DNA from 2 places in the Paenibacillus sp. FSL M8-0212 genome. Region 2 is predicted to be linked to the other one. Evidence: predicted binding sites of a transcription regulator. Region 2 holds the regulator's gene; the other holds the start of a gene.
The links. Region 2 encodes Rex, which represses fermentation and respiration genes when NADH is low (regulators of the CRP and FNR family bind a similar motif). Its sites were predicted from a motif close to TTGTGAAATATTTCACAA; they were not measured.
Positions count from the first base shown of each region.

Region 1: nirB (nitrite reductase large subunit NirB) is a predicted target of Rex. The motif match lies at 3,618-3,635, and genes of this name have one in related genera.

Region 1 covers NZ_JBBORP010000001.1:4,537,993-4,550,603, reverse strand. Annotated here, with positions in the region: gene mdcA (malonate decarboxylase subunit alpha) at 1-1,172, opposite strand, end outside; gene MKX68_RS19970 (LysR family transcriptional regulator) at 1,364-2,263, shown strand; gene MKX68_RS19965 (acyltransferase) at 2,202-3,338, opposite strand; gene nirB (nitrite reductase large subunit NirB) at 3,725-6,154, shown strand; gene nirD (nitrite reductase small subunit NirD) at 6,210-6,536, shown strand; gene MKX68_RS19950 (formate/nitrite transporter family protein) at 6,586-7,368, shown strand; gene MKX68_RS19945 (YfbR-like 5'-deoxynucleotidase) at 7,653-8,282, shown strand; gene MKX68_RS19940 (response regulator transcription factor) at 8,283-9,092, opposite strand; gene MKX68_RS19935 (cache domain-containing sensor histidine kinase) at 9,097-10,983, opposite strand; gene MKX68_RS19930 (ABC transporter substrate-binding protein) at 11,155-12,456, shown strand; gene MKX68_RS19925 (carbohydrate ABC transporter permease) at 12,557-12,611, shown strand, end outside.
Region 2 covers NZ_JBBORP010000001.1:5,128,905-5,141,515, reverse strand. Annotated here, with positions in the region: gene MKX68_RS22760 (AAA family ATPase) at 1-392, opposite strand, end outside; gene MKX68_RS22755 (hypothetical protein) at 385-912, opposite strand; gene MKX68_RS22750 (DUF5590 domain-containing protein) at 1,213-1,743, opposite strand; gene MKX68_RS22745 (amidohydrolase) at 1,783-3,090, opposite strand; gene MKX68_RS22740 (redox-sensing transcriptional repressor Rex) at 3,077-3,730, opposite strand; gene dinG (ATP-dependent DNA helicase DinG) at 3,950-6,811, opposite strand; gene MKX68_RS22730 (tetratricopeptide repeat protein) at 6,953-7,576, opposite strand; gene panD (aspartate 1-decarboxylase) at 7,694-8,077, opposite strand; gene panC (pantoate--beta-alanine ligase) at 8,070-8,966, opposite strand; gene panB (3-methyl-2-oxobutanoate hydroxymethyltransferase) at 8,963-9,841, opposite strand; gene MKX68_RS22710 (biotin--[acetyl-CoA-carboxylase] ligase) at 10,186-11,163, opposite strand; gene MKX68_RS22705 (CCA tRNA nucleotidyltransferase) at 11,150-12,448, opposite strand; gene bshA (N-acetyl-alpha-D-glucosaminyl L-malate synthase BshA) at 12,512-12,611, opposite strand, start outside.

The DNA of each region.
Region 1 (12,611 bases), 590 kb from region 2:
GGATCATGTCCCATATTGGGCGCGCCGCCAAATCCACTGAGACGACCGGAGGTCACCGTTGATGAGTTGCCCTCGGGATCGATTTGTAATGTTGAACCAATAAACATATCTACGGCATACTGACCTGCCACTTGGCAGAGTGCACGGTTAGAACGCATGGAACCATCAGGCCCTGTGAAAAATACGTCCGGACGAGCCGCTGTATACTTCTCCATCCCTACCTCGCCGCCAAAAGAATGGATACTTTCAATCCAGCCACTCTCAATTGCCGGAATTAATGTGGGATGGGGATTCAGCGCCCAGTGTTTGCATATTTTGCCGCGCAGTCCAAGTGACTCCCCGTAAGTCGGAAGCAATAATTCAATGGCCGCTGTATTAAACCCAATGCCGTGGTTCAAAGATTGAACATTATGTTTGGCGTATATACCTTTGATCGCCATCATGCCCATGAGAATATGAGTCTCTTTGATCTGGCGCGGGTCCCGTGTAAACAGAGCTTCCAACTGATACGGCCGATCCGATTCAACAACCAGATCTACCCATGCGCCAGGAATATCTACCCTTGGAACCTCATCCACCAGTTCATTCACTTGCACGATGACGATTCCGTTACGGAAGGCTGCTGCTTCGATAATGGTTGGCGTTTCCTCCGTATTGGCTCCGGTGTACAGGTTCCCCTGACGGTCTGCTTTATCCGCCGCCACGAGCACAACATTTGGAATCAAATCAATGAACAGTCGACCATATAACTCCAAATAGGTGTGAATCGAGCCAATCTCGATACTGTTATCCTCAATCATCTGCGACATGCGGAGACTTTGTGAACCCGAATAGGAAAAGTCAAGCTTGGAAGCGATCTTTTTTTCAAAGATGTCCAGATGATCCGGACGTGAAATACTCGACATAATCATGTGTAACTGATTGACCTTCTCCGGATCGACCTGAACCAGTGCAGCGGACAAAAAACTGGCCTGTTTCTGATTATTTCCTTCCAGTACAACACGATCACCCGGTCGGATGAGCAACTCAAGTGCATTTACAATTTGCTCTGTCGGCAGTACCTTTCCCTTGAGTAAAGACTCTACCTTCTGCATTCTGTTATGTTTCTCATCTCTTCTGGTCGTCCAGCTTGATGGGCCCAAGGGCTGTTGCTGCTGTTTGGTCGTACTCATCTCTGACCAGCCTCCCTTAACTATGATTTAATGTTCATCTGCCATTTGGTTTCATTATCATGTTCTCTAATTCAATCTGAAATTCGTTCATTCACATGCGGTACAGGTTTTATTTTACTCCTCACATTAATAATGTATAATATATAGTTATACATATATACATAACCAAATTGATATGGATGGTGATTGGCATGGATTTACTTCAACTTCGTTATTTTTGCAAAATCGCCCGGCTGGAGCACATCACACGAGCGGCAGAAGAACTGCACGTCTCCCAGCCAGCTTTGAGCAAAACGTTGAAAATGCTGGAACAGGAATTGGGAACCGAGTTATTTGATCGAACAGGAAAGTTCATCCGGCTGAACAACTATGGTCGTGTATTTCTGAAATATGCCGAGCAATCTCTTGAAGCACTCGAAAATGGAAAACGGGAACTTGCGGATATGTCATCTGGTCAGGCAGGCGATATCCGTCTTGCATTCCCTGTAGGCTCTCACGTGGTGCCCGACCTGTTATCTCGATTCAGACAACAATACCCAGATATCACATTTACGTTAATCCAGCATTTTGGTCCTTCTGATCCTCCGAGGTTTGATCTCTGTATCTCTTCGCTGCCCTTGCAGATTCCCCGAGTAGAGAGCTTGCCTCTTCTGACAGAGGAACTGTTCCTGGCCGTGCCCGCTGACCACAAGCTCGCCGGGAAAACATCCATCCGACTGGAAGATGCAGCCGAGGAACACTTTGTCACGCTACGTGCAGGGAACGACCTTCGTGAACGAACCGACAGCCTGTGCCGGATTGCCGGTTTCAATCCGAAACGTATTTTCGAAAGTGATGATCCGGCAACCGTACGTGGACTCATTCGCGCTGGACTTGGTATTGCACTTGTTCCCGCGGTATCCTGGGATGGATCTGTGGGTGAACATGTACGATTGATTCGGATTGAACAGCCTGTATGCGAACGAACGATTGGGATTTCCTGGTTGGAAGATCATTACCTGTCCAAAGCTTGTCTGATTTTTCGCGAGTTTACGGTCGCTTATTTCCGTGAGCTGGCGCTGGCTGATGCCCTTGGTGATTCCTCGCTCTGAGAAGTCGCATCATTGCCTTGCACAATTTCTCAATGTAATACACCATCGTGAAGGCTAGAATCGCAGTGCAAATCAGCAAAAACACGATGCTGATGCCGAGCGGCATCTCCTTCACATAACTGCCCATCATCCAGATCGTCAGATTCAGTGCAAAATAACTGGCGAGATATGCCCGAAAGGCGTATTTGGCAATCCAGCGAAAAGTAGGTAGAAATCGGACATTCATACGAATCAGTCCCGTTGCACCAGCGTACAGGAGCAAGATGAGCGCCATGTTAAACAGCACCATCGACGGTTTCAGATACGAAGATTTCAACAAATTCATATCCTCAAATCCATAAGCAAACAATTCCCGGTTCACCCAAATAAACAACAGCACACCGATGGGCAGCAACGCCCACTTCATTTTGTCCAACCAGACAAGGCAAACTTCCTTATATATGGATGTACCCATTCCCAGCAATGCAAATAGTCCATACATGGCAAAGATTCGATCCGTGTAGACCAGATCGGGATGCAAAAGATCCAGCAGAACATATCGGTCATAGAGCAGAATCAGAATGGCATACACGATGATGGATACCACCCATGACACAGCTGCTTTTTTTCGATTCCGAATCATGAGCAGAGCCAGTGCAGTCACCAGCGGAATGAGCAAATGATATTGGAACATCATGACCGTATACCACAAATGCGGGGCTGCCGTTCCCAGCAGAAAGGCTTGTACAACATCCCCCACCTGCTCATATCCGCCTGCATTCACCGTTATTATATATACGGTAGTCCAGAAGAGATAAGGCCCGATGATCTCTTTGGCTTTATGCCATACATAGTGTCCATACTTTACGTCTCGCAGCTGTGCCACATCATACAAAATGGCAAAAATAAAGGCAGGTGCCGAGAACTTCGCCAGATTGTACAACATGCCAATCTCTATTCTGTGAGATACATCGGGAAACTGCTTTAAGAGAACCGACAGGATCAGCTGCATCATCACAGCAGTTACTGCAACCGCTTTAATAATCTCCGGCTGGGTTGCAGCCGGTGAGGTATCGTCCATTCTTTTTACACCCATAGGTGATCTCCTTTCAGCCATGTCAACACAATGAGAATTCACGTCCCCATCTTCACTTCTGAAACTTCATTAAGCCCTAGTAGTGTGTTTCGTGTTAGCAAAAAAAATACCAAATTTTGAAAATATCATATCGACGCGTCGTTATGCCTCGTAGTATATGCCTTGATTAATCAGCCTGTATAATATCCATTTGGATATGTATATATGTCGCTCTGGAAATATATATAAAAATCTGTGACCGGGATCACACCAACGAATAGTTGACTGAACTATCTTTATTAGTGAATTAAATCACATAAACTGTCGTCAACTACTTGTATAATTTCAAATATAAACCACTAAAATTTTGAGTAATGTACAGCGTCTATTCAAGGAGGCATACACACATGAACGGAAAAAAAGAGAACCTCATCATCATTGGTAACGGTATGGCAGGAATCAGTACTGTTGAACAAATTCTGAAATTAACTACGCGATTTGATATTACCGTTTTTGGCACCGAGCCCTATCCTAACTACAACCGCATTATGTTGTCGTACGTACTGGAAGGAAGCAAAACGCTGGACGATATCGTGCTGAACGACCTTCACTGGTATGAAGATTACGGCATTACATTGCACACAGGCACAACGGTTACACGAATCGATGCCGAGACACATGAAGTTGTAACTGAAGATGGAACTCGCGTTCCTTACGACAAAATCATCATTGCAACAGGCTCTAACTCCTTTATTCTCCCCGTACCGGGGCATGACAAAGAGGGTGTTGTCGGTTTCCGTGATATCGCCGATTGTAATGTCATGCTGGAAGCTGCTAAGCAGTATAAACGAGCGGCCGTTATCGGGGGCGGTCTGCTGGGTCTTGAAGCTGCCAAAGGGTTGGTACAACTTGGCATGGAAGTTACCGTAGTGCATCTGATGGAAGATCTGATGGAGCGTCAGCTTGATCCGCAAGCTTCAGCCATGTTGAAGGCAGAACTCGAACGTCAGGGTATCCGGTTCAAAATGGGTGCGCAGACTTCCGAACTGCTGGGTGGCGAACGGGTTGAAGGAATTCGTTTTGCAGATGATACGGTTCTGAATGTTGATTTTGTGGTCATGGCTGTAGGGATCAAACCCAATACGGCTGTAGCCCGCGAAAGCGGTATGGAAGTCAACCGGGGTATTGTCGTGAATGACTATATGCAGACTTCACTTGAGAATGTGTATTCGGTCGGGGAATGTACAGAGCACCGCGGGGTATGTTACGGCCTCGTTGCCCCATTGTTTGAGCAAGGCATGATTCTCGCGAAACATATCTGCGGTGTCGAAACGGCTCCGTATGAAGGTTCTGTAGTATCCACTAAATTGAAAATTTCGGGTGTGGACGTGTTTTCAACTGGTGAATTCATCGACAGCCCAGAGCACACCGTCATTTCGCACAAAGATGACTGGAAACGGACTTACAAAAAAATTCTGCTTCGTGATAATAAAATGGTCGGCGCCGTTCTCTTCGGTGACATTACGGATTCTGCCGAATTGCAGAAACTGATCAAACAACAGACCGAAATGACCGAAGAATTGTATGGTTCACTCATGGGTACAGGCTGCGGCGGTCATAAGAAAACCACCTCTGTAGAAACGATGGCTGAAGACGAGATTGTCTGTGGCTGTAACGGTGTAACCAAAGGAACGATTGTTGATGTCATTACGAATCAAGGACTAACCAGCGTAGATGAGATCAAAGCCTGTACAGGTGCAACCCGCTCTTGCGGTGGATGTAAACCAGTTGTGGAACAGATTCTGCAATATGTACTTGGTGACAGTTTCAGTACTGGAGCCAAACAGGGCATCTGCGGATGTACTTCCATGGGACGGGATGAGATTGTAGCCGAGATTCGTGCAAAGGGATTACAAACAACCAAAGAGGTCATGAATGTACTGGGTTGGAGTCAACCTGAAGGTTGTTCCAAATGTCGTCCGGCGATCAACTACTACCTTGGCATGATTGCACCAGACACACACGAAGATGAGAAAGAATCCCGTTTTGTTAACGAACGGATGAATGCAAATATTCAAAAGGATGGAACGTATACGGTTGTACCTCGGATGTACGGCGGGGTGACTACTCCAGCGGACCTCAAACGCATCGCTGACGTTTCAGTCAAATATGATGTGAAAGCAGTCAAAGTAACCGGCGGTCAGCGTCTCGACTTGATTGGTGTTAAAAAAGAAGATCTGACTAAAGTCTGGGCTGAACTGGATATGCCTTCAGGTTATGCATACGCCAAATCGCTGCGTACGGTCAAAACATGTGTCGGCTCCCAATTCTGCCGATTCGGTACACAGGATTCCATGGCCATGGGCGCTCGCATCGAACGTAAATTCGAACGTCTGGATCTGCCAGCCAAGTTTAAATATGCCGTCAACGGTTGTCCACGGAACTGTGCAGAGGCATGTACCAAAGATATCGGTATCGTTGGTAACGACGGAGGCTGGGAAATCTTCATCGGTGGTAACGGCGGTATTAAAGCAAGACTTGCTGATTCCTTATGCAAAGTGAAAACAGATGAAGAGTTAATTGAACTGTGCGGAGCCATCATGCAATATTACCGCGAGACAGGTAACTATCTGGAACGGACTTCCGAGTGGGTGGAACGGATGGGTCTGGAGCATATTCGTTCGGTTGTCGTGGATAACCTGGAGGAACGCAAAGCGTTGATGCAGCGGATTGAATTTGCACTTGAGCATGTTGAAGAACCTTGGCAAAAAGCGATTCGCAATGAGGAAGGCGAAAGCAAAATGTTCCATGGAATCGAAGTATCGGCTCGTCCATAAGCAAGCTTGCAGGATTAATACTGGAGAATGTTAAATAAATAAGGAGTGGTTTAAGATGACGACCAAACAATCAGGCACCTACTTCCCTGCCGGAGTAGTTGAAGAATTCCTGCCACGAATCGGAAGAGTAGTTGAAATTCTGGACCATCAGCTTGCTGTCTTTCGTGCATCGGATGGCACCATCTTCGCCGCTGATAATCACAACCCCCACCCCAAGGGTGGGCCGCTGGCAGAAGGCATCGTGTCCGGGCATTATCTGTACGATCCGCTGTATGATTGGAAAATTGACTTAACTACCGGTGTTGTGCAAGCACCGGACAATGGGCAAGTGCAGATGTATCCGGTGAAGGTAGAGAACGGCCAGGTCTGGATTGAAATATAGCTCCATCGAAACGTTCAAAGATTGATGCAAAATAATGGGGGAAACCGTGATGTATACACCAAGTGTTGAGGGAATTATTGAAGCTGCGGTTAAAAAACGGGATCAGATGAACTCAAATCTTTCACGCTACATGGTTGCCGCCTTAATGGCGGGTGCCTATGTAGGGCTTGGCATCGTACTGATCTTCAGTATTGGTGCCCCGCTCCTTGCGGCACAGTCACCACTGCAAACCATGTTAATGGGCATGTCCTTCGGACTCGCTCTCACGCTTGTCATCTTTGCCGGATCGGAACTATTTACAGGCAACAACATGTTTTTCACCATGAGCACGCTCGCAGGCCGGACCACAGTCAAAGATACACTGAAAAACTGGGGACTCGTCTTCCTCGGCAACCTGCTAGGTGCGATCCTGCTCAGCCTGCTTATTGTAGGCAGCGGCCTGTTCAAAACGGCTGCGCCCGAACATCTTTTATTTGTCGCTTCTGCCAAAAAGATGGCCGCTCCCGTATCGGAGTTGTTCTTCCGCGGCATTTTCTGTAACTGGCTCGTCTGTCTGGCGATCTGGATGGCTGCTCGCACAAAAGAGGATATCGCCAAAATTGCTCTCATCTGGTGGTGTCTGTACGCCTTTATTGCAAGTGGGTATGAGCACAGTGTTGCCAATATGACTTTGCTGTCCTTGTCCTGGCTGTTGCCAAACCACCCGGATACCATTACTCTGGCGGGCTGGTTTCATAACATGATCCCGGTAACACTTGGTAATATCATCGGCGGTGCCCTCTTTGTCGGAATGGCGTACTGGTATACTTCACCGGTACGTAAAAAATCATAATTTTTGATTCAACTGAACTTATGTAGCACTAGGTAACACAACATCTACACACTAAAGCCACGATGGATGCTGAACTCACGTTCAATCACACATCGTGGTTTTTTATTGTTTGTTGATAACCTGCGTACTCTCTCGTACGTTCCCTTTCATCCTCTCGTCCTTCTATAGAATTAAAACTTCATTTTACCTTCGTCGCTATCCGCGTTAATCCACAGTTGACATAACTGGCGTATAGTCGATGGATACTCACACTTATACTCAACCAGCAAAGGATGAACGCTTATATGGGAATTCACGCGTACTTCAGGTCACTGAATGATCTTGAACGTATTATTCGTACACCTGGCAAATTCAAATTCGAAGAACACAGCGTATCCGCTCATTCCTGGAAAGTGGTACAGTACGCCAAAACGCTCGCAGATATTGAGGAGCAGCATGGAGTCACCATTGATTGGAAGAAGTTATACGAAATCACCAGCAGTCATGATTATGGCGAAATCTTCATCGGTGATATCAAAACACCAGTCAAACATTATTCACTGGAGCTGCGATCGATGCTGCAAAAGGTCGAAGAAGGCATGGTTGAACATTTCATTAATGAAAATATTCCTGAAGAGTTCCAGCCTATTTTCCGCAGACAGCTGCGTGAGGGCAAAGACCAATCGATCGAAGGACTGATTCTCGAAGTCGCAGACAAGATGGATCAAGTATATGAAGCCTTTGCTGAACTCCAACGTGGCAATACGGAGAAAGAATTTATCGTTATGTACCGTTATGCCTTGGTCAAAATCAAAAATATCGACCTCCACTGTGTGCAGTATTTCCTGGAACAGATTCTCCCCGACATAATTGAAGAAGGTATCCGCTCCCCGTTTGATATTCGCAAAATAACCGAAGAAGCTCTTGCCCAGTAATCAGCTCAAGTCAACATGGTTCTCATCATCCATGGACAGGGCTTTTTTTCGTTCCTGCAGTTGCAGTCGGTACTCGCTAGGGTACATGCCCGTTTTGTTTTTGAAAATCCGGCTGAAATAGTGGGAATCACTATACCCTACCGCTCCACCAATGGTCTTGATATCCATATTCTCGTGAGTAACGAGCATGCGCTTCGCTTCATTTATTCGCAGGCCTGTCATATATTTCAGCGGAGTCTCCCCTGTTACTTTTTTAAAACACTTTCCCAGGTAGTCCACACTAAAATGCATCTGTCCCGCCATGTCCTGGAGTGTAATCTCATGCATGTAATTCTGCTTCAAATACAACTTAACGGCCTCTGCGATATCCTCCGGCTTCACCTGTTCATCCAGCACGGCACTGACATGGGCAAGCGAATCCACAGCGCTCCCAAGCTTCAATTCCATCGCATCCAGCAGTGTACGAAGCTGTTCTTCCGATAATGGTTTGAGCAGATAATCCTCCACCTTGTAACTGATCGCCTGCCGTGCATATTCGAATTCATGATAACCGCTCAGAATGACAATTTTCACATGCGGATAGGCAAAATACAGATGTTTGGCGAGTTCCAGTCCATTCATTACCGGCATCTGTATATCCGTTACAACCAGATCAGGTACGGAATGTTCAATGAGCTGTAACGCTTCCTGACCGTTCCGCGCCTCACCAATCACCTCGAACCGGGTGTCCAACTCTCTGAATTTGCGTGAGACATTCCGGCGAATCAAGGCTTCATCTTCCACAATAATCGTTCTATATTTGATTGTCATGGGTTCAGTCATGCTCCTTTCGAATGGAACCACCTATGGTAATCTGGACACCGCCGGAAGGCTTGTTTGTAATCAGCATGTGGGCTGCCGTGCCATACCATAATTTCAATCGGACCCATATATTCTTCAGTCCCATTCCGTTAATTTCAAGGTCAGGCATACGCTCCCACTCCTGTGATTGTTCGATGTAATGCATGATCTTGGCAAGTGCTTCTGGTTCCATGCCAGGCCCGTTGTCTTCCACGTGAATCTGCCAGGTCTGCTGCACCGCATCCATATCTCCAGTAATATTCAGTTTCCATGGAGGGGTATCGCCCAGTCCATATTTCATGGCATTTTCGAGGAGTGGTTGTACCATCAGCATCGGAACCTGAATAAGCTGCATTTCTTCCGAAATATGAAACTCGTAGTGCAGATCATCCTCGAACCTAATCTTCATACACTCCAGATATCGCTCACAATAATCCAGTTCTTGGGACAGTGGAACCCCATTCTTTCCCGGAGTAGAAATATAACGCAGCATATACGCAATATTGGCGCAGAACGCAACAATCTGCTCATTCATGCCTTCTTCCGCCATGATGCTGATATTTGTAATGTTGTTATAGAGAAAATGCGGGTTCATCTGGGATTGCAGCGCCAGTAATCTTGCTTCTGTCTCCTGAGATTTCATCGCCAGCCTGTCCTGAAAAGACTGCACAAGCTGTTGATTCAGCCGGATAAACGTATCATTTAGCTCATCCATCTCCCGAATAGAACCGGGATGCTCCAGCTTGAACAATTGACCGGATTCCTGTCCCGATAACAGATCATTCTCACCCGTTTTCTGAATAATGCGCTGCAAACGATGCAGCGGCAAAGTGACCCGTTTGGAAATCAGATACGAGAGAACCAGAATCAGCATGAGAGTAGCTAACGTGGCACCGATAAACATCACAGCCATCCGGTTGAGACTGGCGAAAAGGGACTGTTTGGACTGCATGACAATAACGGTCCATCCCGTCTCCTGTGACGTCATGTACGTCATCATTTGTTTGGACTGACTCAAAGGATCGGTGATCTCCTGCATCGTATCAGGCGGAAATGAAAGATTTTGAATCAAGTCCACATCATCGAAATGGCCTGCTTGAGAAGCATCAGCATCCGAAGAAAGTGGATACAATCGTGTATTTTGTTCATCCACTACATAGATCCGAAGATCGTCGTTATTTGCCTGCAATTCATTCAAATGCTGAAACAGGGTTCCGGCATCCTGCAAAATCTCAACTACACCCTGGCTGACATAATTGCCATCTTTGTATACCCGGGTAAGAGAAATGTAAGGTTGATCCGATTTCCCCTCACCGGTCGGCATGGGCAAAGCTCCGCCCTCTAACAATTGGATCACTCGCCAGCCACTCCGCTCCCAGGTTTCCTTGTACCACGGTCGCTGAGTCAGGTCTACCGACAGTTGACCGTTGAATGCACCCGCTCCCAGCATCTTGCCATTCACATCATAGATATTGGCCTGCTTGGCTGTATTGGAGCTGCTGATGATCGCAAGAATGACATCAATTAGTGTGGTTGTATCCTTATACAATGCCGGATCACTCGTCATTGTCTGCTCACTGCCTTCTGCTGGTGCCAAATAGTGACTGAAGTGTTCTTTGACCAGATTGGAATACACAATATTCATGGAAAAGTTGTTCATTTTCACCACTTCCTGATCCAGGTTACTGACGATTGATACACCCAGTTGTCTCTGCTGTTCTTCACTTCGCTGACGAATGTCACTTGCGAGAAAAACATACAGAAGCCCCGCCACAATCAGCGAAAAGATAATAAATACCGCAGAGTAATAGGCAAACAGACTTTGCTGAAGCGTTCCAAATCGATATCGCAATCCCCACACACCTCGTCCTATGATGATATCTGTCACACCATTCGAAAATGTCCACCCAACAGAACGCTTTTGTCTATTGAGCACATCCCTTGTTCACAGTAAAGTTATCCACATAAGAATACGCTTACATTAAGCGTTTCGGCAAGTTACAATTTTCTTTATATTCCGGGAGGTTCAATGATGAGAAAACGATTTCTATTTTCGCTTGCAAGTGTGCTCCTGCTCTCCACTCTGCTGCTTGCCGGGTGCAACTCAGGTAAAAGTACGGAAGGTTCGGGTAAGGTGACTCTCACATTTGGAACAAGCCAATCCGGTATTCCGCGTACAGGCATCATGCAGACGATGGCCAAGGAATATGAACAGGAGACCGGTGTCAAAATTGACTTTCAGGTCGTACCTGACGCACAGTGGCGTGACCTGATCAAGGTAAAGCTGGCCTCTGGCGAAGCACCTGATATTTTTAATGTCGATGTGGACCCACTGAGCATGCCGGCTAACGTAAGACCAGAGGAAAATGCCATTGACCTGACCAATGAGGAATTCACAGGTCGGATGTCTGAAGAGATTTTGCCAACCGTCAGTCACAATGACAAGGTGTACGGAGTTTCTTTTGCGCCAACGAAAATCTGGTATGTGTACTATAACAAACGTATCTTCCAAGAGCTCGGCATAGAGCCTCCTACATCCTATGCCGAATTCAAGGCGATCAGCCAGAAAATTAAGGATAAAGACATTATTCCGTTCTATCAGGCACCTGCCAGCGGGTGGTATCAGGTTCTGCCTTTGTTCGAAACGGGACCTAACTATGAGCAAACAACAGCGGGAACCTACGAGAAATTAAACAACAATGAGATGAAAATCGCAGATATGACGCAACTCAAGACGGTCATTGAACAATTGAAGGAATTTGCGGATCTCGGTTATTTCGGCAAAGACTTCTTGTCCAATACGGTAGAAGCGGGAATTGAAGCGTTTGGTCAGGAAAAAGCTGCTATGTTGCTGCGGGTTCCAGGGACGGAAAAGGAAGTTTCCGAAGCGTATCCGGCAATGAAAGACAATATGGGGTTCTTTGTCATGCCGTGGGGAGATAATCAGACGATTGGTGTGAATCCCGGCGGTTCAGCTGCCATGTTTGGTAACAAAAACAGTAAACATCCTGAAGAAGTGCTGAAATTCTTCCGCTGGATTACCGAGCATGATCATCTGCAACGTGTGTTCGACGAAGGTGAAGGTAATCTGACGATCTGTTGGCCGGAAATCGAACCAAAGCTGACACAGGATTATATTGATTATGAGAAAAATCATGAAAAAGGTACGGTCATGCAGGCCGCTGTGAAATATATTGATCCACAATGGATGGATATTGGTAAGGACTTGTCAGGCATGTTCGCTGGCGCAATGACACCGGATCAGATTCTGCAGAATATCGATAAACGTCGTGCTGAACAAGCCAAAGTGCTGAAAGACGAGAAGTGGCAGTAACAGCGCATATGGCAGATAAACATAAATACTGTACAGCGTTACATGCAGCGGGCACTTGCCCGCTCATGTATTTTGGCAGGAAGGAAAGGTGTTACCGGTTATGAATGCAAACAAAATCTATCCCTGGTATTTCTCATCTGGAGCGATTGTATTAT
Region 2 (12,611 bases):
ACAGAATCGGTGTAATGGGCAGCAGCCTTGGCCATCAACGTTTTTCCTGTCCCTGGAGGGCCCGTCAGCAAGATCCCTTTTAACGGGCGAATCCCGAACTTCCGAATTTCTTCATGTTTGATGAGAAAGTCAAGTGCTTCACGCAATTCCTGCTTGGCACTGTCCTGTCCGCCAATTTCTTCAAAAGTAAGCTTGGAAGGTCCTTTTTTCTTCCGTTTACGTTCCTGTGCAGCGCCTACTGTAATCCCGCCACGCATTTGCATCATGAACAGCAAAGCTCCGACAAGCACCGCTGCAATCAGAATCGGAACAATATTAACACCAGTAAAAGCAAGAAAAATAATCAATACGGGAAAAAATCCGATGGCAACTTCTTTTGTCCACTTAGGCATTAGGCCACACTCCTATCTGACCGGGCACACGCGGCAGAATAATAAACTTGCTGGCATCTCCGTCTCTGAGACTGACATATACATTGTTGTCATCCATCGCTGTATTCACCTTAATTCCATTGGTCGCCATCTTTGACAACGTTGGTGTAATCTCGGTGTATTGCTTGTTCTCCATCGCCTGAGCTACGGTAAACATCGCATCACCCCACCAACTTTCCAGTGCTTCACTGGAATGATCCACAACGTCCAATTTTAGTGAACGTGTTCCAATCAAGTTCTGTCCTTCTTTGTGAATATATTGTACCAGTCTGCCCAAATCAACATCGGGTTGCAGATCCAGTTTCAATTGTACGTCATTGCGGTTAATAGTTAATTGAACGTCATTGACTCCATCGTACTGGGTAACCATCTTTTCAATCGGATTCTGCACAGCCACCTGACGATATACAAACCAACCTCCAAACAACACAACGGCTGAAATGACGGCAGTTAAAGCAATAGGCAATACTTTTAGTTTCAAGTGAATTACCCCTCCCAGATTTTGGCCCAACCTACTGGCTTATTGGTATATAAGAATATGTGCACATTGACTCCTGCGATAATTTCGACAGGTTTATTTGTTTTGAATGTAACTTTGAGTACATATCTGAGTATATCACATCGTATATACAATTTCGAAGGCGAAAATATGAATAAATTATTAATTTTAACTATTTAAATTATTTAAGTTTACGGGCAACACAAAGAACCGGTTCAGTCGGATATCCGTCTGCCGGTTCTTTTGTTTCATTCATTCTCTAGCTATGTCACTCTATTTGTTCTAGCTGTTCGGGAGTGTGTAGACCAGGTCCACCTGTTCTCCGTTGCTAAAACGATAAAAACGATAGTGGTTATGCGTACCGTCTTTATAATACACTTGCCACACATATATTCCATTCACAACTCCGGGCATGATTCGTTTAATCTCGCCGGCAGGAACTTCAGAACTGAAGCGATTGCGGATCTGCGCTTCGGACATGCCATTCTGCAGCAGCTCACTGTGTACAGCGTTTGCACCCTTAGCCGGTTGATTGTTTGCATCGAATTTAACCCAAACCATAACATCCTGGTTATCCTTATTTTTGCCGATCAGGGTCCAGTAGATGTTGTCAGAGCCTTCTTTGTCTCCCCAGATGTACTTGCGCAATTCATCATAGGATGTAATGCCCAGTTGCTCCTGAGCTGCCTGTATGGCGAGCGCTTCTTCCTTGCGCTGGTCCTGCGTGACATGGACGTAATAACGCTGAAGTCCAAACAGAATCAGAACCAGTGCAAGCAGCGAAATCCATATCCACTTCTTTTTTTTCTTCAAAAGCCGAACTTCCTTTCCCTATGATGCTCTATCCTGCAATTAACGAGCAAGCAGACCATCAAATGCCAATTGAGACTCACGCAAAATACGCTCTTCATCCAGCGTCAGACATTCGCCATGTTTCACCACTTGTTTCCCATCCACCCATACGTGCTCAACATCTTTGGCAGAAGCCGAGTAGATCGTATGTGAGATCAGGTCTGTATGTGGATAGAAATGTGCCTGTTCAATGTCCAAGGCGATAAAGTCAGCCTTCATGCCGACCTGGAGTGCTCCGGTATTGTTCAAGAAGATTGATTTGGCACCATATGACGTTCCGAGTAGTAACGCTTCGCCTGCTGGCACTGCCGTCGGGTCACCAGATACACCTTTGTGGATCAATGCAGCCAGTCTCATTTCCTCGAACATATCCAGGTTGTTGTTACTTGCTGGTCCGTCAGTTCCGAGTGACACGGTAACTCCTGCTTTCAGCAACGCAGGTACACGCGCAACACCGGAAGCGAGTTTCAGGTTACTTCCCGGGTTATGGGATACAGCCACATCATGACGGGCCAGAATCTCAATCTCTTCGTCATTCAGATGCACCGCATGTGCAACCAGGGATGGACGGGAGAAAAAGCCCAGTTTCTCCAGATGTGCTACAGGACGCAGTCCATAATCAGCCACGTTCTGCTCGACTTCACGAAGCGTTTCCGACATATGTGTATGAAGAGGAAGGTTTAGGTCGTTTGCGACCTGTACAAGCTTCTCTATGTAGTCAGGAGGGCATGTATATGGTGCGTGTGGCGAGATTACGGTTGTAATGCGACCATCGGCCTGTCCATTCCACTCACGTGCAAACGCTGCCGACTCCTCCAGCTTCCGCAGTTGCTCTTCTTCCGAGCACAGCCCAATTACACCACGTGCCAGTGCTGCTCTAACGCCGGATTGCTCCACAACTTTGGCAACTTGATCCATGTGATCGTACATGTCCAGGAAAGCTGTAGTTCCGCCTTTCAACATTTCAAGCACCGATAGCGAAGTTCCCCAATATACGTCTTCTGAAGTCATTTTCGCTTCCATCGGCCACATTTTTTCCTGCAACCATACTTGCAACGCAAGATCGTCTCCGTGCCCTCTGAGCAACGACATCGCTGCATGACCATGCGTATTGATCAGACCCGGCAGGAAGAACAATCCTTTTCCATCCACTTTGGTACAATTTTCGTCTCCATCCGGCAATGTCTCACCAATATGCACAATCTTGTCATTCTCAACAACCATGTATCCTTGAACAACGTTCCATGTTGTGCCGCCTTCATTAACGGCAAATTTGCCGTTGTGAATTACCCATCTATTTGTTGTCATCTTCCTCATCGTCCTTTCCAGTCTCCAAGTAATAGGCCAAACTAAGCAGATCCGTTGTAAAGTCAGCATGGTGAATGCGGATATGCGGCGGTGTTTTTAGAATTGTTGGTGCAAAATTAAGGATCGCTTCAATTCCCGATTCAATAAGCTGATCGGCTACATTTTGAGCTTCCGTATCCGGAACCGTAATAATACCGATGCGGATGTTATCCGTTTTAACCGCTTCCGTCAATTCATTCATTGGTTTTACCGTCAAACTGTTGATTTGACTACCAATCTTCGGTCCATATGCATCAAATACAGCAACAATCTTCATGTTGTCTTTCAGATATGCGTTGTAGTTGGACAAGGCCTGTCCGAGGTTACCCGCACCTACCAGAGCTACATTAATTTGCTGATCGATTTTGAGAATGTGACGAATTTTCTCGATCAAATAGGATACATCATACCCGATCCCTTTACGACCAAAATCACCGAAGTAAGCCAGGTCTTTTCGAATTTGGGCCGGATTCAGATCCAGCCTTTGTCCAAGCTCTTGAGAAGAAACAGTAGCCACCTCACGCTGGTGCAACTCGCTCAAATAGCGCAAGTATACAGGCAGACGTCGTACCACCGCTTCCGAAATTTTATCCGATTTCATTCTTGCTCCCCCTTACCAAGGCCACGATAAAAATAATAGATGAAAAGTTGAGCATTCTGTATAAACTCAAAGATAAACGTGACATTTTATACAGAATGCTCCTTGTAATTTAGGTTATAAGTTCTTACGTGCAACTGCTCTAATCGGATACGGAAATATCTAATAAAGTTTAACGCCAAACGATAGTGTCATGCAATGATATAACGAACAGAACAACCATTATTCTTGTTCATTAGCAGGTTTTTCCAACCACTCGGTGATTCGTGGAACCATCTGCTCCGTGAGCATATGCTCCATTTTGGGACCTGGTAATGAATATAAAAAGAATTTACCATAGTACGCTTCAATCACACGTGTATCATAAACAATGACAATTCCTCTGTCCTTTGCTGTACGCACCAATCGGCCAAATCCCTGCTTGAAACGAATGACCGCTTGTGGCACGGACAGTTTCATGAACGGATTTTTCTTCTGTTCCTGAAGCAACTCACTCTTGGCTTCCACCAACGGATGATTCGGCGGTTGGAAAGGCAATCTTACAATAGCGAGACAGGTCAGCGCTTCTCCCGGAATATCTACACCCTCCCAGAAGCTGCTTGTGCCCAGAAGTACTGTTGCTTTGGCATCTTGGAACCTGCGAGTCAATTTGGAACGACTTCCACTATCAACGCCTTGACCAAGCAACGAGATGTCGTTGCCAGACAGCGCCTCCTTCAGCGGATCATAGACCTGTCGCAACATCTTGTATGAAGTAAACAGAACCATCATGCGTCCACGCGTAGCAATTGCCGTCTCTGCGAGTGATTGCACCAGCATATTAACAAAGTGCGCATCACCCACACTTCCCTTCACACTCGGGAAATCACGCGGAATCACCAGAAGTGCCTGATCGCGATAGTTGAAAGGTGATGGCAGCATCGACGTTAACAACCGATTATTCTCGGAAGCATCCTGCAAGCCAAGCTGCTCAATCATGAACTGGAATGACTTATCTACCGAAAGCGTAGCTGATGTAAGCACAACACTTTTCTTTTTATCAAAAAACAAATCCTTAAGTTGGGCACTGACATCTACAGGTACGGCATACAGCTGGAGTGATTTACTGCGGAACTGGCCGCTGGCTTCCATCCAGTACACTGTTTTGGCGTCATCCATTCGCATGAAGAAACGTAGATTCTCCTTCAATGTGGTCAGATCTTTCAGTAATCCTGTAATGTCCGTAATCAGACTATCCGATTGATAATCATCCTGATCCTCTTTCACTTCAAGCAGCAATTTGTCCCCTTTGCGAACCAAATCGCCCAGAGTCACATAGATCTGGTTCTCCAGATCCTGCAACTCCTGCCATTTTGCAGGTTTCTGAGATGCTTTCAGACGCAGTGAAAATTGCCCCGTCTCGCCCGGTGAAGCATCACTTCGTTCAGGCAACAGACCAAACAAGGCATCGCTCATACGATCCCACAGTTCCTTGACCTCAAGAGCGAGCGGGAACATCTGATCCACCATGGAGCCCCATTGCACCGAATTCTCATGCCCGGATAACTGCGAACGAAGCATAGGCAGCTGACCATTACGACTGTCTTTAAACAGGCGGGTCAGTGTATGAACCAAAGTGAAATATTTCATATGCATTCCAAGATGTTTACCAGCGACATCCTCCAGATGATGTGCCTCATCGATTACAAGACTCTCATAGGCTGGCAGCAGCTGATGCGCGGCTTTCACATCCGTAAATAATTTGGAGTGATTGGTGATTACGATATCAGACAACCCTGCTTCATGTTTGGCACGATGGTAGAAACATTTGCGGAACCATGGACAGGATCTTCCCAGACATGATTCGGATTCGCTCTGTACCGTCTCCCAGAAGTCCCCTCCGCGTCCGCTAAGGTTAAGTTCCTCATCATCTCCGGTTTCGGTCTGTGTTAGCCAGACGATCATCTGAGCAGCTGTGAAATAATCCTCTTTAGGTGTGGCGAACTCACGTTTATTGATTTTGTGTTCAAATTTGCGCAGGCACAGGTAATGTCCACGTCCTTTGAATACAGCAGCCTTAAACGGGAACGGAACCACTTGAGTCAGCATCGGAATGTCCCGCTCTCTCAATTGCTCCTGCAGATTGATCGTATGCGTGCTGACCATAACTTTCTGTTCTTGTTTCACACTTTCGTAAATAGCAGGCAACAGATACCCTAGAGATTTGCCGGTACCCGTTCCAGCTTCGATCAAGAGATGTTTCTCTTCATCCAGGGCTTGCCTTACACTGCTGAACATCTGAGTCTGCGCTTCACGCTCTTCGTAATGATCCAGCGTATCCTTCAGGTTCTCCCGAACCTGGTCCATAAACTGTTCGAAGCTTACACCATCAAGGGGGTTAGCCTCCCGCTCATCGCGTGGTGCACCAATATCGGTCCAATCACTTACATTAAGAGCAAGCTGACGATAATAGGTATGTCCGTCCAGATCCTGAATCGGCTCTGCTTCCTTCTCACTGCGCATTCCGTCCAAGAACCAGCCCAAGTCACTGTCTTCTGGTGCAAACAGGTCACTGAGGCGCTGAATCGTTATGAGCGGTAATTCCTTTAACTCATCCAGGCACTTGAGCAGCACATAGGCTGTCGCCAGTGCATCACTGTCTGCCTGGTGAGGGCGATCATGTTGAAATCCAAATTCGGAAGACACATAACCGAGTTGATAAGAACCCAGTGATGGGAATGTGATCTTCAGAAAATCAATCGTGTCCAGAATGCGGCCAGTGAACGGCAAATAACCGCAACGGTCAAGAGCATTCTGCAAAAAGTGAAAATCAAAAGCGACGTTGTGTCCAACAAGCACCACATCATTAAGTAGCGGAACCATCTCCATCATCATCTCTTCGAGTGAAGGAGCGTCCGCCACATCTGCATCGGTAATACCCGTCAACCCCGAAATAAACGGGGGAATCGGTACACCAGGGTTCACATAAGAACTATATATTTGAGTTATGCTGTAGTCATGATCTATGATGGCAAGTCCGGCCTGTATAATCTCACCGTCGGACTGCGTGCCGGTTGTTTCGAAATCCAATACGGCAAATTTCATTGCAATGTACGGTCCCTTCCATTCCAGTCTATGTTACAGCATAGCAAAAAAAAGGGGATTTGAAAATTAACTGACAAAAAAGCGGTGTCCCCGCCGCTATGCCAAAGGAGGGAACACCGTTTTTTGTCGCCGAATTCCCGCTTAATGAAGGGTCGTCAGCTGATTAGCATATTGCAATTTTCCCCTGTTCAACCTGCAAGCTTCCATGTTGTACAGTGGTTCGGTCAATGTCGGGTCATACTGAAGGGCCTGTGCAAAGAGTGAACATGCAGCTTCAGGATTCGCAAGCTTGGCTTGAATACAGCCCAGGGCGTTACATACAAGCCCTTTCAAGCGAGGTGAACCCTTAAGGTACATGATCTGCTGCAAATGTGTCCCGGCTTCCGCCATTTGTTCCAAATTCAGATACGCGAGCGCCAGGTAAAAACGAGTCAATGCACTCTCCGGATGGTCGGTCACAACCCGGGAGAACTGCATGATCGCCTGCGGATACATCTGTAGTTTGAAATAGCCCTGACCACGACTGAAACATTCCAGATGGAGTTCAGGCAGAGCGGTAACAGCTTCCTGTTCCGGTTCAAGGGAAGCAGGCTTATCCATCTCCCGCTCCCTCACCTGGCTCATCTTTTCTTCAAACATCAGCCATTCATCCAGCATTCCGTCACTCATCCGCTTAAGCAAATTCCACTTTTGCAGCAATTCTTGTTTGTTCAGGCCTTCAGCGGAAGGATAGCTCTTGATAATTTCATCTAACATGTCGTTCATTTCTGCGAAAACATGCTGGAACATCGATGCATCCCCACCCTTGAAAAAATGGATTAGTGCAGTGACCTGTACTCATTTTTTGCTTCAAGGGCCGATTTCATTCTCCTTACCAGTCGATTACATAATTGTCGCGTGGACTTCCTGCTTCATCGTTTGTACAGGTTTATTCTGTCCATCTACAAATACAACGGTTGGTTTGTGAGTATTTGCCTCTTCTTGGGACATCATGGCATAAGAAATGATAATGACGTTATCTCCAGGCTGCACCAGACGTGCAGCTGCGCCGTTAAGACATATGACCCCGCTCCCGCGCGGTCCTGGAATCACATAAGTTTCCAGACGTGCACCATTGTTGTTGTTCACAATTTGCACTTTCTCGTTTTCCATCAAGTCGGATGTTTCCATCAAGTCTTCATCTATGGTAATGCTACCCACATAGTTCAAGTTGGCTTCCGTTACCGTAGCCCGGTGGATTTTGGATTTCATCAGTGTTCTAAACATGGGACAGTACCTCCGATTTTTGCAACCTTATATTGTCAATCAATCTTGTTTTTCCGAATTTCACCGCAAGTGCAATGAGCAGATCATCACGTCCTTGAACTTCTTCCTGATCTGCGAGCGGCTCCAGACTTGGAAAAGCCTGAATCTCGGCGTAGTCGATAACGGCAAGCGGTGAGCTTGCAATCTGCTCGCGCAGAATACGACGGATATCTGCCGCATTTGTAGCTACACCTGTATCTGCGGCTTCCTGAGCTGCACGCAGTGCCTTCGACAGAACCAATGCCTGTGTACGCTGTTCTGCGCTAAGATAGACATTACGTGAACTGAGGGCAAGGCCATCCTCTTCGCGAACAATCGGACAGGGTACAATTTCTACAGGCATATTCAAATCATTCACCATCTGTTGAATGACCGCAACCTGCTGGGCGTCTTTCATTCCAAAAAATGCACGCTGTGGCTGTACGATGTTAAACAGTTTGGAGACTACGGTCGTTACCCCGTCAAAATGCCCCGGACGGGAAGCGCCACATAGGCGCTCCGTCAGTTTTGAGACCGATACGGTCGTTTGTGTTGCCTGTGGATACATCTCTTCAACAGAGGGAATAAATACGATATCTACTCCTTGTGAGCGTGCTGTTTCCACATCTCTGGCTTCATCCCGCGGATAGCTGTCAAAATCTTCATTAGGGCCGAATTGAATCGGATTAACAAATATGCTTAATACCACGATATCGCTCTGTTTTCTTGCTGCCTGCATCAAGCTTGCATGACCTTGATGAAGATAACCCATTGTCGGTACCAGACCTACAACGGACGCACTGGACCGAATCGCTTGACGCTTCAAGCTTAGTTCCTGTCTTAACTCTGCGATTGTCCGTAATACTTTCATGAGTTACTCCCCACCTTTTCCTTGCGTTGTCCGCCGTACAGTTGATCCAGAACACCATCCGCAGCATTGAATACATGCTCTTCGGCCGGGAACGAACGATCTTTAACTTCTTTCACATAAGCTTCGATGCTCGTTCTGATTAATGTACCCACATCTCCATAGGTTTTGACAAATCGTTTGGGTGTATACGGAGAGGCGTATTGAACCACATCGTGGAATACCAGTACCTGACCATCACAGCCTCGTCCTGCTCCAATTCCGATGGTAGGGATGGACAGTTCCTCCGAGATCGCCCGTGCAACTTCTTCCGTAACCAGTTCAAGCACAATGCCAAACGCGCCTGCAGCTTCCAGGGCTTTGGCTTCGTCCATCAGACGTTTCGCGTCCGCTGCATCCTTGCCCTGAATGCGGTAACCACCAATCTGATTAACCGATTGAGGTGTAAGTCCGATATGTCCAAGAACAGGCACGCCTGCTTGCACGACTGCTCTAACGGTGTCCGCTATCTCGACTCCGCCTTCCATTTTAACGGCATGGGCATGCCCCTCTTGCATCAGTCGACGTACACCCTTAAGCGTCTCATCCACGCTGCCATGATAGGTCATAAAAGGCATATCAGCCACAATAAATGTCTTCTCAGCACCGCGCACTACGGAACGTGTGTGGTACACCATGTCGTCAATGGTCACCGGAAGCGTCGAGTTATAACCCAGTACTACATTGCCGAGTGAATCACCAACTAGGATCAGATCAATACCTGCTTCCTCTGCTAGGAGAGCTGTCGGATAATCGTAAGCCGTGATCATGGTAAGCGGCACGCCGTCCTGCTTGTATTTTTTCATTTTCACAATATTCAACGCTTGTTTGTTCGCCATTTTCTCTGATGGCTCCTTTCTTCTTTTCAAATAAACGCAACAAAAAAACCTTTTAGTTTTCCACTAAAAAGTCCCGAAAAGTCAAAAAAGAGTCACTTGCGATCGTCCCTTCTGTCTCGGTCCTCTTCGGCTCAGAGCAGAATCCAACAACTCACTTAAACGTATTTCATTCTTGCACTGCGGTCTGCTTATATAAAACACATCAAAGCAGAACAAAGGTTACTGTTACGGGAGTGCAATTCGGTCTGCATTAGCCGATACCGCCTCACGAACACAGTATACCAAAGTTCTGCTCAAACTTCACGTCTTATGTTCATTTTACCAGTGAAAATTCGACAAATTGTTTACGATTTCCAGGAAATCTCACCAGAGATGATTAGTGAATGTTCTCCATCGTGCTTATCCACGATAAGTGCCCCGGAAGGGTCAAGACCGATTGCCTTCCCTTCAATGACACCATGAGGATTAGTCACTGTAATCTCTCGATTCATCGATACGGACAGGGCCTCCCATAGAGCTGAGATCACGCCGAACCCTTCTTTTTGATACAAAAAATACAATTGTTCAAGCTCCGTCAAAATGGCAGCCGTTAGTTTGGTACGATCAACGGATTGTCCCGTCTCCATCTTGAGCGAAGTAGCGATTGTGGTCAGATCTTCCGGATAATCCTCGGGATCAAAGTTCACGTCAACACCTATACCTGCAATGCAGTATCTGACTTCATGATCTTCCACCGTAGATTCAAGCAATATGCCACATACCTTACGTCCGTCAATCAACACATCATTTGGCCATTTGATGCCTGCATCAGCTCCTGAACAAGCTCGAACGGCACGACATACAGCCACTCCTGTTAATAAAGTTAGCTGCGGCGTATGCTGAAGTGGTAGATCAGGGCGTAACAGGACACTCATCCAGATTCCTTTACCCGGAGGAGAGAACCACTGTCGACCGAAACGTCCTCTTCCTCCTGTTTGTTCTTCCGCAATGACCACAGCACCTTCTGCCTGCCCTTTCTCAGCTAGCTTGAGAACATCCCCTTGCGTAGACAGGGTCGAAGTCAACAAAACAGCCTTACGGCCAAATAAGGTTGTATCAAGTGCCAATTGGAGGGCAGTAGCGTCAATGCTATCCGGCTTCGTTACCAGACGGTATCCTTTGCGGGATACCGCTTCAAACTCATATCCCATGTCTCGCAACTTGTTCACATGTTTCCACACAGCGGTCCGACTGATGGACAGATTACGACTAATCTCTTCACCCGATACAAATCGTCCTTCTGCATTTAATAACATATGTAGCAAATCTTCATGCTTGGTCATCTTGAACCACCCGCTTCACTTCTGCACTTAGTGCTGCATGCTGATTCTCTATCGTTCCAATCGCTGTTTCTCGTAACAAATGTTTCATCAGTTGACCCAGCCAAGGCCCGCCTTTGCGCTGCACCATTTGCAACACTTGTTCCCCTGTGATGTCCAGCTCTTTCAAGTCATGCACAGGAATCGATTTACTCCATTCGGCTGCAAGCTCTTGAACCAAAACAACCTGCATTGCTGCCTGTTCGGACTGATTCCGCCATCCTGCTGGCAGTACAGACTGTATTTGAAGCCAATCATCCGCCGCCTGAACACCACAAGCCAGAACAGTAACGATCCAATCGGAACGGAGACTGACCGTATCCTTCTGCTCCTGAACGGAAGTATGAATCAACTGCTCCACCTGAAGGACACCTGTTATACGAGAACGATGTTCATTAGAGAATGTCCACTGACGTAATAATACGTCTGCTTCGTCCTTGCTATAACCGCCAGCAATCAGAAGGAGTGACCAACGAAGCAACACATGCTGACCTGACAACTGTTCCAGATTGGATAACAACGTCTTGTTAAAACGCGCCGAACTAACCGGCGCTTTTATGTGCGCAAGCGCATCACTTCTGTATACCAGTTCCAATCCTCTTAATGGATGGGGTCCCGACATCATTTTTACCATCTCGGTGCGTACTCGTTCCATTGCTATATGTTGAAGCAGGTCTTTCTGCCTTACAAGACCCTTCCACGTGTTATGGGCAATTTTGAAATCAAATACGGAAGCAAACCGGACACAGCGGAGCATCCGCAGTGCATCTTCACCAAATCGTTCCATCGCAGAACCCACACATCTGACTCGCTCTTCCTTGATATCTGCCTGTCCACCAAACGGGTCAACGATTGTCCCAGTGGCGTCCATAGCAAGAGCGTTCATCGTGAAGTCACGCCGTTGTAAGTCTTCCTTGATATGCTGAACAAATTGAACCGCAGCTGGTCTGCGGTTATCCTGATATTCGGATTCTGTTCGAAATGTGGTCACTTCAAAGTAATAACCGCCTGAACGAACGGTAACCGTACCGTGTTGCAAACCTGTAGGAATACAATCGTCAAACAGTTCCATGACTTGCTGAGGAGAAGCAGATGTCGTGATATCCATGTCGTCTACTACTCGTTCCATCAATTCGTCACGAACGCAACCACCTACCCAATATGCCTTGTAGCCATGTTTGTTTAATGTTGTGAGTACATTCTCGCTTTGAATTGCCATTTCACGATCTACCTGTGTCCATTGAACCACCACATATCACCTCTTCTCTTGCCTGTTGTGGTATGCACAGTATAATTTCGTCAAACCCATTGATTAACCGCAAACCGGCTTCAAGTTCGGAACTTCCCTTCCCAGCACCCGGTAATAAATCTGTTCATATTCATGCCGAATGGCATCATTGCAAAAGTCGTGA